3 regions of the Turicibacter sp. TJ11 genome follow, and region 1 is predicted to be linked to each of the others. Evidence: a T-box and tRNA genes for the amino acid it is inferred to sense, from the RefSeq annotation. Region 1 holds a T-box; the other regions hold tRNA genes.
What was found. The T-box of region 1 lies ahead of asnS (asparagine--tRNA ligase). A T-box ahead of a tRNA ligase gene usually reads a tRNA of that ligase, here a tRNA-Asn.
Positions count from the first base shown of each region.

Region 2: it has a tRNA-Asn gene. The T-box ahead of asnS (asparagine--tRNA ligase) is inferred to sense a tRNA for this amino acid. The anticodon was not compared.
Region 3: it has a tRNA-Asn gene. The T-box ahead of asnS (asparagine--tRNA ligase) is inferred to sense a tRNA for this amino acid. The anticodon was not compared.

Region 1 covers NZ_CP069349.1:2,118,632-2,122,817, reverse strand. Annotated here, with positions in the region: gene argS (arginine--tRNA ligase) at 1-136, opposite strand, end outside; gene JRC48_RS10115 (DUF1934 domain-containing protein) at 142-576, opposite strand; gene asnS (asparagine--tRNA ligase) at 988-2,379, opposite strand; T-box leader at 2,585-2,813, opposite strand; gene JRC48_RS10105 (nucleoside triphosphate pyrophosphatase) at 3,193-3,759, shown strand.
Region 2 covers NZ_CP069349.1:1,357,001-1,361,186, reverse strand. Annotated here, with positions in the region: tRNA gene JRC48_RS06480 (tRNA-Arg) at 1-73, shown strand, start outside; tRNA gene JRC48_RS06475 (tRNA-Glu) at 86-162, shown strand; tRNA gene JRC48_RS06470 (tRNA-Thr) at 171-246, shown strand; tRNA gene JRC48_RS06465 (tRNA-Trp) at 261-334, shown strand; tRNA gene JRC48_RS06460 (tRNA-His) at 337-412, shown strand; tRNA gene JRC48_RS06455 (tRNA-Gly) at 419-492, shown strand; tRNA gene JRC48_RS06450 (tRNA-Glu) at 1,198-1,274, shown strand; tRNA gene JRC48_RS06445 (tRNA-Val) at 1,281-1,356, shown strand; tRNA gene JRC48_RS06440 (tRNA-Thr) at 1,370-1,445, shown strand; tRNA gene JRC48_RS06435 (tRNA-Tyr) at 1,449-1,533, shown strand; tRNA gene JRC48_RS06430 (tRNA-Gln) at 1,544-1,618, shown strand; tRNA gene JRC48_RS06425 (tRNA-Lys) at 1,624-1,699, shown strand; tRNA gene JRC48_RS06420 (tRNA-Leu) at 1,737-1,825, shown strand; rRNA gene rrf (5S ribosomal RNA) at 1,835-1,943, shown strand; tRNA gene JRC48_RS06410 (tRNA-Asn) at 1,950-2,026, shown strand; tRNA gene JRC48_RS06405 (tRNA-Glu) at 2,037-2,113, shown strand; tRNA gene JRC48_RS06400 (tRNA-Thr) at 2,122-2,197, shown strand; tRNA gene JRC48_RS06395 (tRNA-Met) at 2,220-2,296, shown strand; tRNA gene JRC48_RS06390 (tRNA-Ser) at 2,310-2,402, shown strand; tRNA gene JRC48_RS06385 (tRNA-Met) at 2,420-2,495, shown strand; tRNA gene JRC48_RS06380 (tRNA-Asp) at 2,619-2,694, shown strand; tRNA gene JRC48_RS06375 (tRNA-Phe) at 2,703-2,778, shown strand; tRNA gene JRC48_RS06370 (tRNA-Val) at 2,785-2,860, shown strand; tRNA gene JRC48_RS06365 (tRNA-Gln) at 2,871-2,945, shown strand; tRNA gene JRC48_RS06360 (tRNA-Lys) at 2,951-3,026, shown strand; tRNA gene JRC48_RS06355 (tRNA-Leu) at 3,064-3,152, shown strand; rRNA gene rrf (5S ribosomal RNA) at 3,162-3,270, shown strand; tRNA gene JRC48_RS06345 (tRNA-Asn) at 3,277-3,353, shown strand; tRNA gene JRC48_RS06340 (tRNA-Pro) at 3,360-3,436, shown strand; tRNA gene JRC48_RS06335 (tRNA-Trp) at 3,450-3,523, shown strand; tRNA gene JRC48_RS06330 (tRNA-His) at 3,526-3,601, shown strand; tRNA gene JRC48_RS06325 (tRNA-Gly) at 3,608-3,681, shown strand; gene JRC48_RS06320 (CoA-disulfide reductase) at 3,784-4,186, shown strand, end outside.
Region 3 covers NZ_CP069349.1:1,818,080-1,822,265, reverse strand. Annotated here, with positions in the region: rRNA gene JRC48_RS08755 (23S ribosomal RNA) at 1-2,141, shown strand, start outside; rRNA gene rrf (5S ribosomal RNA) at 2,193-2,301, shown strand; tRNA gene JRC48_RS08745 (tRNA-Asn) at 2,311-2,387, shown strand; tRNA gene JRC48_RS08740 (tRNA-Glu) at 2,403-2,479, shown strand; tRNA gene JRC48_RS08735 (tRNA-Val) at 2,486-2,561, shown strand; tRNA gene JRC48_RS08730 (tRNA-Thr) at 2,575-2,650, shown strand; tRNA gene JRC48_RS08725 (tRNA-Tyr) at 2,654-2,738, shown strand; tRNA gene JRC48_RS08720 (tRNA-Gln) at 2,748-2,822, shown strand; tRNA gene JRC48_RS08715 (tRNA-Lys) at 2,828-2,903, shown strand; tRNA gene JRC48_RS08710 (tRNA-Leu) at 2,945-3,033, shown strand; tRNA gene JRC48_RS08705 (tRNA-Arg) at 3,043-3,119, shown strand; tRNA gene JRC48_RS08700 (tRNA-Pro) at 3,125-3,201, shown strand; tRNA gene JRC48_RS08695 (tRNA-Ala) at 3,217-3,292, shown strand; tRNA gene JRC48_RS08690 (tRNA-Met) at 3,321-3,397, shown strand; tRNA gene JRC48_RS08685 (tRNA-Ile) at 3,410-3,486, shown strand; tRNA gene JRC48_RS08680 (tRNA-Ser) at 3,505-3,597, shown strand; tRNA gene JRC48_RS08675 (tRNA-Met) at 3,615-3,690, shown strand; tRNA gene JRC48_RS08670 (tRNA-Asp) at 3,695-3,770, shown strand; tRNA gene JRC48_RS08665 (tRNA-Phe) at 3,779-3,854, shown strand; tRNA gene JRC48_RS08660 (tRNA-Val) at 3,861-3,936, shown strand; tRNA gene JRC48_RS08655 (tRNA-Lys) at 3,942-4,017, shown strand; tRNA gene JRC48_RS08650 (tRNA-Leu) at 4,024-4,107, shown strand.

The sequences.
Region 1 (4,186 bases):
TAGAATAATCCCCATGACTAACATCTTTTGAATTTTCTAAAATAATATTAAATTCATCATTTGCTTGAATATAGCCACATTTTACTACAGCTTCTTTAATTTCTTTTCTTAAATTATCTTTTAATGTTTGGATCATATATATTAAATGTCCTCCTTATTAAATTGAATTATTAATTTATAATTCCCAGACCTTTCACCTGATACAAATAAATCATAATCTAACGTTAACCGAATATTTGTATCATTTTCTTGTAACATATAACAATGTGTTTTGGCTTCACTATCTAACTGTCCATAAATCGTCTTAATATAGCCTAGTAGAGAATGCCCAATTTTATATGTTTGATCTATAATAACCTGTCCATCACGTCGAACTCGAATTTCTTCTTTATTAAATTCAATTCTACACTTTGTAATTGAATTATCCTCAAAATTTGTCTCATTGAAAAATAAATAATACTTTTCATCTTTTTTATAAAGAATTCCTGAGGTATCATAATTAGTTTCTGTTACATCAAGTCCTTGAGTAACCTTCATAGAAAAACTAACTAATCCAGATATTTTATTCATACTCATTTTACCATCATCCATAATGTGTAATTTTATCTACTAATTATAGCACAATTTATTTTATCGATTCTATATGATTATTGCAATAACTTTATAAATATATACGAGATAATCCACCTTTTAACATTCAAATAGTAAATCATTAACAATTAATTATCAAATTGCTAATATTAAATTCTAAAGAATCTTTTTATATTTAGTGGCTTTAACTATACCTAATCTAGTAGCTTAGACTATCTAAATTTAACTATTAATCGAAGTCTTTTACAAAAAGCCAATAATCTTCAGTTTCTGATGAATTGTCAATAAATGATTTATCCACAAGATCTACCTAAAAAAGCAACGAAAAAATCGTTGCTTTTTTGCATCAAAATACTTATATGCTTTATTTATTAATCTAAAATAAAACTTTTGATTTTAGAATTCTGCATTTTTAGGTGTACGTGGGAATGGAATAACATCACGAATATTTTCTACTCCAGTAATGTACATAATCATACGCTCAAATCCTAATCCAAATCCTGCATGTTTAACTCCACCGTAGCGACGTAAATCTAGGTACCAATCTAATTCGTCTTTTGGTACACCAATCTCGTCCATACGCTGCTCTAAAATCTCTAAACGCTCTTCACGTTGTGAACCACCGATTAATTCTCCAACACCTGGTACTAAAAGATCCATTGCAGCCACTGTTTTTTGATCATCATTTAAACGCATGTAGAATGCTTTAATATCTTTTGGATAATCTGTTACAAAGACTGGTGCTTTAAATACTTCATCCGTTAGATAACGTTCATGTTCTGTTGATAAGTCAATTCCCCATAATACAGGATTTTCGAATTTTTTATCTGCTTGTAATAAAATTTCGATAGCTTCTGTATATGGAAGACGTTTGAATTCAGAAGCTGCCACTGCTTTAATACGATCTAAGACTCCTTTGCTCACAAATTGATCAAAGAATGCCATTTCTTCTGGAGCATGTTCTAATACATAGTTAATAACGTATTTAACCATACCTTCTGCTAAATCCATATCATCCTGTAAATCAGCAAATGCGATTTCCGGTTCAATCATCCAAAACTCAGCAGCATGACGTTGTGTATTAGAGTTTTCTGCGCGGAATGTTGGTCCAAATGTATAAACATCACGTAAAGCTAATGCAAATGTTTCGGCTTCTAATTGTCCAGACACTGTTAAGTTCGTTGATTTAGCAAAGAAATCTTGTTTAAAATCAACAGCTCCTTCTTCTGTACGTGGTACGTTATTAAAGTCGAGTGTTGTCACTTGGAACATCTCACCAGCACCTTCTGCATCTGATCCAGTAATGATTGGTGTATGAACGTAAACAAAGTTTTTCTCTTGGAAATAGCTGTGAATAGCATGTGCAACTAAAGAACGTACACGAAATACTGCTGAAAATAAGTTTGTACGTGGACGTAAATGTGCAACTTCGCGTAAAAATTCTTTTGTATGACGCTTAGGTTGAATTGGATAGTTTTCCGGACAGTCTCCTTCTAAAATAACTTCCTGTGCCTTAATTTCGAATGGTTGTTTTGCGTTTGGAGTAGGAAGAACTAATCCGCGAACTGTAATCGCAGATCCAACACGGAACTTTTGAACTTCTTTAAAGTTTTCTAAGTTTTCTTCATATACAACTTGAATCGTTTCAAAGAACGATCCATCATTCACCATTAAAAATCCAAATGATTTTTGAGCTCGATTATTACGAACCCATCCATTTAATTCAACCACTTGATTAGCATAACGATCTAAGTTTCTAAATAATTGACGTACAACGATTTTTTCCATTAATGTATCCTCCTTTTAACTACTTTAAATTTTTTGTTGATTTAAATCTTATCCACAAAATTAACTTTTTATAAGCTTAATTTTAGTGATTAAAAAAATGTTTTTGTGGATAACTCATTCATAGTCTCTACTCATTTTTATAATAAGACAAAAGATAATGATGTTATTAATGATTTTATAACAACAAAAAAACAGTCTTCGCCCAAAAAGGGACGAATGACTGTTGATCCGCGGTACCACCCTAGTTTAAGAAGCTAACGTTCTTACCCTTTTCCTTTAACGCAGGATTTACGACTTAGTCTACTCGCACTTTTAATGTTGCTTTCGGTAAGTAACTCCAAGGTGTTCTTCACTTTTAACGCTGTATCAGGCTTCCACCATCCCCGACTCGCTATATCATAATTAAAAGCTACTCTCCTTTTCAACGTAAGTATTTACTTACTTAAGATATTATACTGTAAGTGATTATTAGTCAATAATTATCCCCAGAATTGTAAAAAAAACTAATTGTATACTTTTGATATTTTTACTCTCTTACTATTAGTGCGTTGTGAACAACTATAACACATTGTTCTATAATTAGAAGTTTAACTTTATTCATTGCACATATTGTAGAAGATTGTTGATTTTAATAAAGATTAGTTTAGATCTTTATTATTTATTTTTGTCGAATTATTTGTTTTATTATTTTATTAAATTTTGTATCAATTCGTCAGATTATACGGATTCATGAATCGCCCATTAAGACGTATAATGAGTTTATTAAATTATGTTATAATAGCTCATTATATCTAAAATAAAAGGAGTTTTTTTATGGGAATTATATTAGCTTCTCAATCACCAAGAAGAAAAGAATTATTGGAATTAGCAGAAATAGAGCATCGCATTGTTGTTAGTGAAGTTGAAGAGTTACTAGATAAGGATTTAGATGTAGCGGGACAAGTTCAAGATCTAGCCATTCAAAAAGCGTGTAAAGTAGCTGAATTATATCCACAAGAAACAATTATAGGTGCCGATACTATTGTCGTTTTAGATGGAAAAATACTAGGAAAACCTAAAGATGAACAAGATGCATTTAATACATTAAAAGCTTTGTCAGGACGCATTCATCAGGTAATGACTGGTGTGAGTATTATTAATAAAGAAAAAGAATTAATCACAAGCTTTGTTAATATTACAGAAGTAGAATTCTATTTTGTGACTGATGAATGGATTTTAAATTATATCAGCAGTGGAGAACCGATGGATAAAGCAGGATCATATGGTATTCAGGGAAAAGGATTTGAATTAGTTAAATCTATTTCTGGGGATTACTATAGCGTAATGGGATTACCAATTGCACAATTAAAACGAACATTAACGCATTTAAATTTAATTTAAGCAGGTCGATTTGATCTGTTTTTTTTATAGTTAATATATTATTTATTTAATAATAACTTTAATAATAACTGTTGTTGATAGTGTGGATAAATGTCTGAAAGTGTCGATTTTTCAATCTTTTTCACTGTGTATATCTTGTTGATAAGATGAGGATAACTGTCGAATATTGTCCACAAAGGTGTGAATTTGTTGTAGATAATTGATTCAAGATGTCAGATTTTGTTCATCTTCATTTTTTAGTTTTCGACAAGATTATTAAAATTTTGTTTTTATATAATCATTTATAACACTAATCTTAGATTGAAGTTGTTGGTTAGAAGAAAGAGATCCTTAATGAGTTAAATCAGATTCTAATAGCTTACATTTCAAATTAATAAAATAGTACAAAAGATAACTTGATGGGATTATATCTCAGTAAGTAGTAATA
Region 2 (4,186 bases), 760 kb from region 1:
CCATAGCTCAATTGGATAGAGCGTTTGACTACGGATCAAAAGGTTAGGGGTTCGACTCCTCTTGGGCGCGCCATTAAAAAATAATGGCCCGTTGGTGAAGCGGTTTAACACACATGCCTTTCACGCATGCATACACGGGTTCGAATCCCGTACGGGTCACCATTCAACGTGCCGGAATAGCTCAATTGGTAGAGCAACTGACTTGTAATCAGTAGGTTGCGGGTTCAAGTCCTGCTTCCGGCACCATTAAATTAAATAATAGGGGTGTAGTTTAACGGTAGAACAGCGGTCTCCAAAACCGTTAGTGTGGGTTCGATTCCTGCCACCCCTGCCATGGCGATTGTGGCGAAGTGGTTAACGCATCGGATTGTGGCTCCGACATTCGTGGGTTCGATTCCCATCAGTCGCCCCATAAAATGCGGGTGTAGTTTAATGGTAGAACTTCAGCCTTCCAAGCTGACTGTGAGAGTTCGATTCTCTTCACCCGCTCCAATATGAACGATTAACATCCTTTGGGATGTTTTTTTTATGAATTTAGGAATGAAAGTAACTAGTTAATCAAAATATATTACTGCTGGTTGAATAATTATTGGATTAGTAGCTTATATTAAATGGTGAATGATAACTAATTGAGTAAATAAATAGTTAGGAATACGAATAGTTAACTAAAATTATAGAAATTTGATTGGTAATAATTCTGTAATTATTGGGTATTTTATTTGGAAAAGGAAATCATGTCCATAGATGGTAATAAGGTTTCAACTTCATTATTCTATGAATTCTAAAGACATAAGAGATTTACCTTTTATACAGTGTAAAAGAGGATTCTTAGTAGAAATATAACTGACACATTAAGAGAGAATAGGTTTAAATCTTTTACGCTAATAACAGGATCTGTAGTTTTATATTTTAGTGAAAGTATGAATCCCTTCTAATAAGTCATTGAATGTTTAATTATGCATGAGTACTTCAAGGAAAAATTATTTTAAATATTAATGCATTGTCTCTTATGAATCAGGATCGTGTATGATAGTAATAATATTTTTTAAAAAAGATGTTGACACAAAAAAGTGAAAATGATAAACTAATTGAGTGTCAAATTTGGAAGATAAAAAACGATTTAAAAAAAAGTTTTTTAAAAAAATGTTTGACAAAAAACGACAAACTTGGTAAACTAAAGAAGTAGCGAACGGAACAGGCCCGTTGGTGAAGCGGTTTAACACACATGCCTTTCACGCATGCATACACGGGTTCGAATCCCGTACGGGTCACCATAAAGTGGAGGATTAGCTCAGCTGGGAGAGCATCTGCCTTACAAGCAGAGGGTCGGCGGTTCGAGCCCGTCATCCTCCACCATAAATAAATAATAGCCGGAATAGCTCAATTGGTAGAGCAACTGACTTGTAATCAGTAGGTTGCGGGTTCAAGTCCTGCTTCCGGCACCAGCTGGTGGGGTAGCGAAGTGGCTAAACGCGGCGGACTGTAAATCCGCTCTCTCCGAGTTCGGCGGTTCGAATCCGTCCCCCACCACCATATAAAATCATGGGCTATAGCCAAGCGGTAAGGTAACGGACTTTGACTCCGTCATGCGCTGGTTCGAATCCAGCTAGCCCAGCCAATGATGTCCTGCTAGCTCAGTTGGTAGAGCATCTGACTTTTAATCAGAGGGTCAGAGGTTCGAGTCCTCTGCAGGACACCATTTTTAAAAAGAAGGCGAGTGCCTTGAAATAAAAAATGCCTGGGTGGCGGAACTGGTAGACGCACAGGACTTAAAATCCTGCGGGTGGTGACACCCGTGCCGGTTCGATTCCGGCCCTAGGCACCAATTAAATAGTCTAGTGATGATGGCAAGGAGGTCACACCTGTTCCCATACCGAACACAGAAGTTAAGCTCCTTAGCGCCGAGGGTAGTACGTAAGTGCGAGAGTAGGACGTCGCTAGGCGAAAATGCCTCAATAGCTCAGTTGGTTAGAGCACTTGACTGTTAATCAAGGGGTCCTAGGTTCGAGTCCTAGTTGGGGCGCCATTTTAAAAATGGCCCGTTGGTGAAGCGGTTTAACACACATGCCTTTCACGCATGCATACACGGGTTCGAATCCCGTACGGGTCACCATTCAAAGTGCCGGAATAGCTCAATTGGTAGAGCAACTGACTTGTAATCAGTAGGTTGCGGGTTCAAGTCCTGCTTCCGGCACCAGAACTTAATAAAATTAAAATTAGGCGGAGTAGCTCAACTGGCTAGAGCGTACGGTTCATACCCGTGAGGTTGGGGGTTCGAGTCCCTCCTCCGCTACCAATGATAAAAATGTGGAGGAATACCCAAGTCCGGCTGAAGGGATCGGTCTTGAAAACCGACAGGGCGTGAAAGCGTCGCGGGGGTTCGAATCCCTCTTCCTCCGCCATAATTATCAAAAAACATCGCGGGGTGGAGCAGTTGGTAGCTCGTCGGGCTCATAACCCGAAGGTCGCAGGTTCAAGTCCTGTCCCCGCAACCAATAAAGAAAAGTAAAAACGAGCGTTCATAAGACGTAGAAAATGAAAGCATGAGGAAATAACGATTAGTTATGACAAATGATTGAATTTTACAAGTCTTATGCGAGTGTTACTAGACAAAAAAAGGTCCAGTGGTGTAGCGGTTAACATGCCTGCCTGTCACGCAGGAGATCGCGGGTTCGATTCCCGTCTGGACCGCCATTTAAGAAGGCTTGGTAGCTCAGTCGGTAGAGCAAAGGACTGAAAATCCTTGTGTCGGCGGTTCGATTCCGTCCCAAGCCACCATCAAGTGGAGGATTAGCTCAGCTGGGAGAGCATCTGCCTTACAAGCAGAGGGTCGGCGGTTCGAGCCCGTCATCCTCCACCATATAAAATCATGGGCTATAGCCAAGCGGTAAGGCAACGGACTTTGACTCCGTCATGCGCTGGTTCGAATCCAGCTAGCCCAGCCAATGATGTCCTGCTAGCTCAGTTGGTAGAGCATCTGACTTTTAATCAGAGGGTCAGAGGTTCGAGTCCTCTGCAGGACACCATTTTTAAAAAGAAGGCGCGTGCCTTGAAATAAAGAATGCCTGGGTGGCGGAACTGGTAGACGCACAGGACTTAAAATCCTGCGGGTGGTGACACCCGTGCCGGTTCGATTCCGGCCCTAGGCACCAATTAAATAGTCTAGTGATGATGGCAAGGAGGTCACACCTGTTCCCATACCGAACACAGAAGTTAAGCTCCTTAGCGCCGAGGGTAGTACGTAAGTGCAAGAGTAGGACGTCGCTAGGCGAAAATGCCTCAATAGCTCAGTTGGTTAGAGCACTTGACTGTTAATCAAGGGGTCCTAGGTTCGAGTCCTAGTTGGGGCGCCATTATATCGGGAAGTGGCTCAGCTTGGTAGAGCACCTGGTTTGGGACCAGGGGGTCGCAGGTTCGAATCCTGTCTTCCCGACCATTAATTAAATAATAGGGGTGTAGTTTAACGGTAGAACAGCGGTCTCCAAAACCGTTAGTGTGGGTTCGATTCCTGCCACCCCTGCCATGGCGATTGTGGCGAAGTGGTTAACGCATCGGATTGTGGCTCCGACATTCGTGGGTTCGATTCCCATCAGTCGCCCCATAAAATGCGGGTGTAGTTTAATGGTAGAACTTCAGCCTTCCAAGCTGACTGTGAGAGTTCGATTCTCTTCACCCGCTCCAATATGATCTATTAACATCCTTCGGGGTGTTTTTTTTTGGTAAAAATTCATATGAATATAATGAGACCCATAATGCGTTTGTTATTATCTAAGGAGGAAAACTATGAAGGTTATTATTATAGGTGGTGTTGCTGCAGGAATGAGTGCAGCTGCAAAATTAAGACGTGCTAATAAAGAAGCACAAATTACAGTATATGAAAAGTCAAAACATGTTTCATTTGGGGCATGTGGCTTACCTTATTTTGTTGGAAATTTCTTTGAAGATTCTCAAAAGATGATTGCTAGAACGGTAGAACAGTTTAATGCATCAGGAATTACGGTTCATATTGAACATGAAGTTCTAAACGTAGATTCAACAAACAAGACGATTACTGTTAAAAATTTATTAACTCAAGAAACATTTACAGATACATATGATAAATTAATGATTGCTACAGGGGCAAGTGCAATTATCCCACCTATTAAAAATGTTGATCTCAATCATGTTTACACATTAAAAAGTATGG
Region 3 (4,186 bases), 300 kb from region 1:
CTGACTGGAGGGCCGAACCAGGGCACGTTGAAAAGTGCTTGGATGACTTGTGGCTAGGGGTGAAATTCCAATCGAACACGGATATAGCTGGTTCTCTCCGAAATAGCTTTAGGGCTAGCCTCGATGTTAAGTCTACTGGAGGTAGAGCACTGAATGGGTGATGGCCCCACCTCGGGGTACTGATCTCAATCAAACTCCGAATGCCAGATAGATATCATCGGGAGTCAGACTGTGGGTGATAAGGTCCATGGTCAAAAGGGAAAGAGCCCAGACCGCCAGCTAAGGCCCCCAAGTGTCCGTTAAGTGGAAAAGGATGTGGAGATGCACAGACAACTAGGAGGTTGGCTTAGAAGCAGCCATCCTTTAAAGAGTGCGTAATAGCTCACTAGTCGAGTGACTCTGCGCCGAAAATGTACCGGGGCTAAACGGACCGCCGAAGCTGCGGATTGACTTTAGAGTCAGTGGTAGGAGAGCGTTCTAACAGCGGAGAAGCAGTACCGGAAGGAGCTGTGGAGCGGTTAGAAGTGAGAATGCCGGTGTGAGTAGCGAAAGATAGGTGAGAATCCTATCCATCGAAAGCCTAAGGTTTCCAGGGGAAGGCTCGTCCGCCCTGGGTAAGTCGGGACCTAAGGTGAGGCCGAAAGGCGTAGCCGATGGACAACAGGTTGATATTCCTGTACCACTTATTAAACTGATGGAGTGACGGAGAAGGCTAAGTTGAGCGTGTGAATGGATTCACGTGTAAGCAGTGAGGTGGTCATGTAGGCAAATCCGCATGGCATAACATTGAGCTGTGATGCCGAAGCCAATAGGCGAAGTCAACTGACGTCACGCTTCCAAGAAAAGCTTCTAGGGTTAATTTAGTAAGTGCCCGTACCGATAACCGACACAGGTAGGCGAGGAGAGAATCCTAAGATGAGCGAGAGAACTCTTGTTAAGGAACTCGGCAAAATGACCCCGTAACTTCGGGAGAAGGGGTGCTTGTGAAAGCAAGCCGCAGTGAATAGGCCCAGGCGACTGTTTATCAAAAACACAGGTCTCTGCTAAACCGCAAGGTGATGTATAGGGGCTGACGCCTGCCCGGTGCTGGAAGGTTAAGAGGAGAGGTTAGCGCAAGCGAAGCTTTGAATTGAAGCCCCAGTAAACGGCGGCCGTAACTATAACGGTCCTAAGGTAGCGAAATTCCTTGTCGGGTAAGTTCCGACCCGCACGAAAGGCGTAACGATCTGGGCGCTGTCTCAACAAGAGACTCGGTGAAATCATAGTACCTGTGAAGATGCAGGTTACCCGCGACAGGACGGAAAGACCCCGTGGAGCTTTACTGTAGCTTGATATTGAGCACTGGTGGCACATGTACAGGATAGGTAGGAGACGAAGAAACCAGGACGCCAGTCTTGGTGGAGTCGCTGTTGGGATACTACCCTTGTGTTACTGGGGTTCTAACCCGTGGCCCTCATCGGGTCAGGGAACAGTGTCAGGTGGGCAGTTTGACTGGGGCGGTCGCCTCCCAAAGAGTAACGGAGGCGCCCAAAGGTTCCCTCAGAATGGTTGGAAATCATTCGAAGAGTGTAAAGGCAGAAGGGAGCTTGACTGCGAGACCTACAAGTCGAGCAGGGACGAAAGTCGGGCTTAGTGATCCGGCGGTACCGAATGGAAGGGCCGTCGCTCAACGGATAAAAGCTACCCCGGGGATAACAGGCTGATCTCCCCCAAGAGTTCACATCGACGGGGAGGTTTGGCACCTCGATGTCGGCTCATCGCATCCTGGGGCTGTAGTCGGTCCCAAGGGTTGGGCTGTTCGCCCATTAAAGCGGTACGCGAGCTGGGTTCAGAACGTCGTGAGACAGTTCGGTCCCTATCCGTCGTGGGCGTAGGAAATTTGAGAGGAGCTGTCCTTAGTACGAGAGGACCGGGATGGACACACCGCTGGTGTACCAGTTGTTCTGCCAGGAGCATCGCTGGGTAGCTACGTGTGGACGGGATAAACGCTGAAAGCATCTAAGCGTGAAGCCCCCCTCAAGATGAGATTTCCCATTCGAAAGAAGTAAGATCCCTTGAAGACGACGAGGTGGATAGGTCAGGAGTGGAAGTGTGGTGACACATGGAGCGGACTGATACTAATCGATCGAGGACTTAACCAACGAAACTGAAGAAGATATCTAGTTTTGGAAGATTAACGAATCTTTCAGAGGTCTAGTGATGATGGCAAGGAGGGCACACCTGTTCCCATACCGAACACAGCAGTTAAGCTCCTTAGCGCCGAGGGTAGTACGCAAGTGCGAGAGTAGGACGTCGCTGGGCCGAATAAATGCCTCAATAGCTCAGTTGGTTAGAGCACTTGACTGTTAATCAAGGGGTCCTAGGTTCGAGTCCTAGTTGGGGCGCCATTAAATAAACTTAATGGCCCGTTGGTGAAGCGGTTTAACACACATGCCTTTCACGCATGCATACACGGGTTCGAATCCCGTACGGGTCACCATTAAGTGGAGGATTAGCTCAGCTGGGAGAGCATCTGCCTTACAAGCAGAGGGTCGGCGGTTCGAGCCCGTCATCCTCCACCATAATTAAATAACAGCCGGAATAGCTCAATTGGTAGAGCAACTGACTTGTAATCAGTAGGTTGCGGGTTCAAGTCCTGCTTCCGGCACCAGTTGGTGGGGTAGCGAAGTGGCTAAACGCGGCGGACTGTAAATCCGCTCTCTCCGAGTTCGGCGGTTCGAATCCGTCCCCCACCACCACTTAAATGATGGGCTATAGCCAAGCGGTAAGGCAACGGACTTTGACTCCGTCATGCGCTGGTTCGAATCCAGCTAGCCCAGCCAATGATGTCCTGCTAGCTCAGTTGGTAGAGCATCTGACTTTTAATCAGAGGGTCAGAGGTTCGAGTCCTCTGCAGGACACCATTTTTATGAAAAGATAAGGTGCGTGCCTTGAAATAAAAAATGCCTGGGTGGCGGAACTGGTAGACGCACAGGACTTAAAATCCTGCGGGTGGTGACACCCGTGCCGGTTCGATTCCGGCCCTAGGCACCAACTTAAAAAGCGCCCATAGCTCAATTGGATAGAGCGTTTGACTACGGATCAAAAGGTTAGGGGTTCGACTCCTCTTGGGCGCGCCATAAAACGGGAAGTGGCTCAGCTTGGTAGAGCACCTGGTTTGGGACCAGGGGGTCGCAGGTTCGAATCCTGTCTTCCCGACCATTAAAATAATATCATGGGGACTTAGCTCAGCTGGGAGAGCGCCTGCCTTGCACGCAGGAGGTCAGGGGTTCGATCCCCCTAGTCTCCACCAATTAAATTGAATAAAAGCAAACAAATCAGGCGGAGTAGCTCAACTGGCTAGAGCGTACGGTTCATACCCGTGAGGTTGGGGGTTCGAGTCCCTCCTCCGCTACCATGAGAAAGACCCGGACCCTTAGCTCAGTTGGTTAGAGCTATCGGCTCATAACCGATCGGTCGTAGGTTCGAGTCCTACAGGGTCCACCAGTTTGCTAAAAGATATACGGAGGAATACCCAAGTCCGGCTGAAGGGATCGGTCTTGAAAACCGACAGGGCGTGAAAGCGTCGCGGGGGTTCGAATCCCTCTTCCTCCGCCATATATATCAAAAAACATCGCGGGGTGGAGCAGTTGGTAGCTCGTCGGGCTCATAACCCGAAGGTCGCAGGTTCAAGTCCTGTCCCCGCAACCAAAAAGGTCCAGTGGTGTAGCGGTTAACATGCCTGCCTGTCACGCAGGAGATCGCGGGTTCGATTCCCGTCTGGACCGCCATTTAAGAAGGCTTGGTAGCTCAGTCGGTAGAGCAAAGGACTGAAAATCCTTGTGTCGGCGGTTCGATTCCGTCCCAAGCCACCATCAAGTGGAGGATTAGCTCAGCTGGGAGAGCATCTGCCTTACAAGCAGAGGGTCGGCGGTTCGAGCCCGTCATCCTCCACCATAAAAGTCCTGCTAGCTCAGTTGGTAGAGCATCTGACTTTTAATCAGAGGGTCAGAGGTTCGAGTCCTCTGCAGGACACCATTTTATGCGGGTGTGGCGGAATTGGCAGACGCGCTAGATTTAGGCTCTAGTACCTTTGGTGTGCAGGTTCAACTCCTGTCACCCGCACCATTTATTTAAATAAACTTAGGTAAGATTTTTATAAGTTTTATCTTTTTTTATTTTCAGAAAAAAATATACCATTGCATAT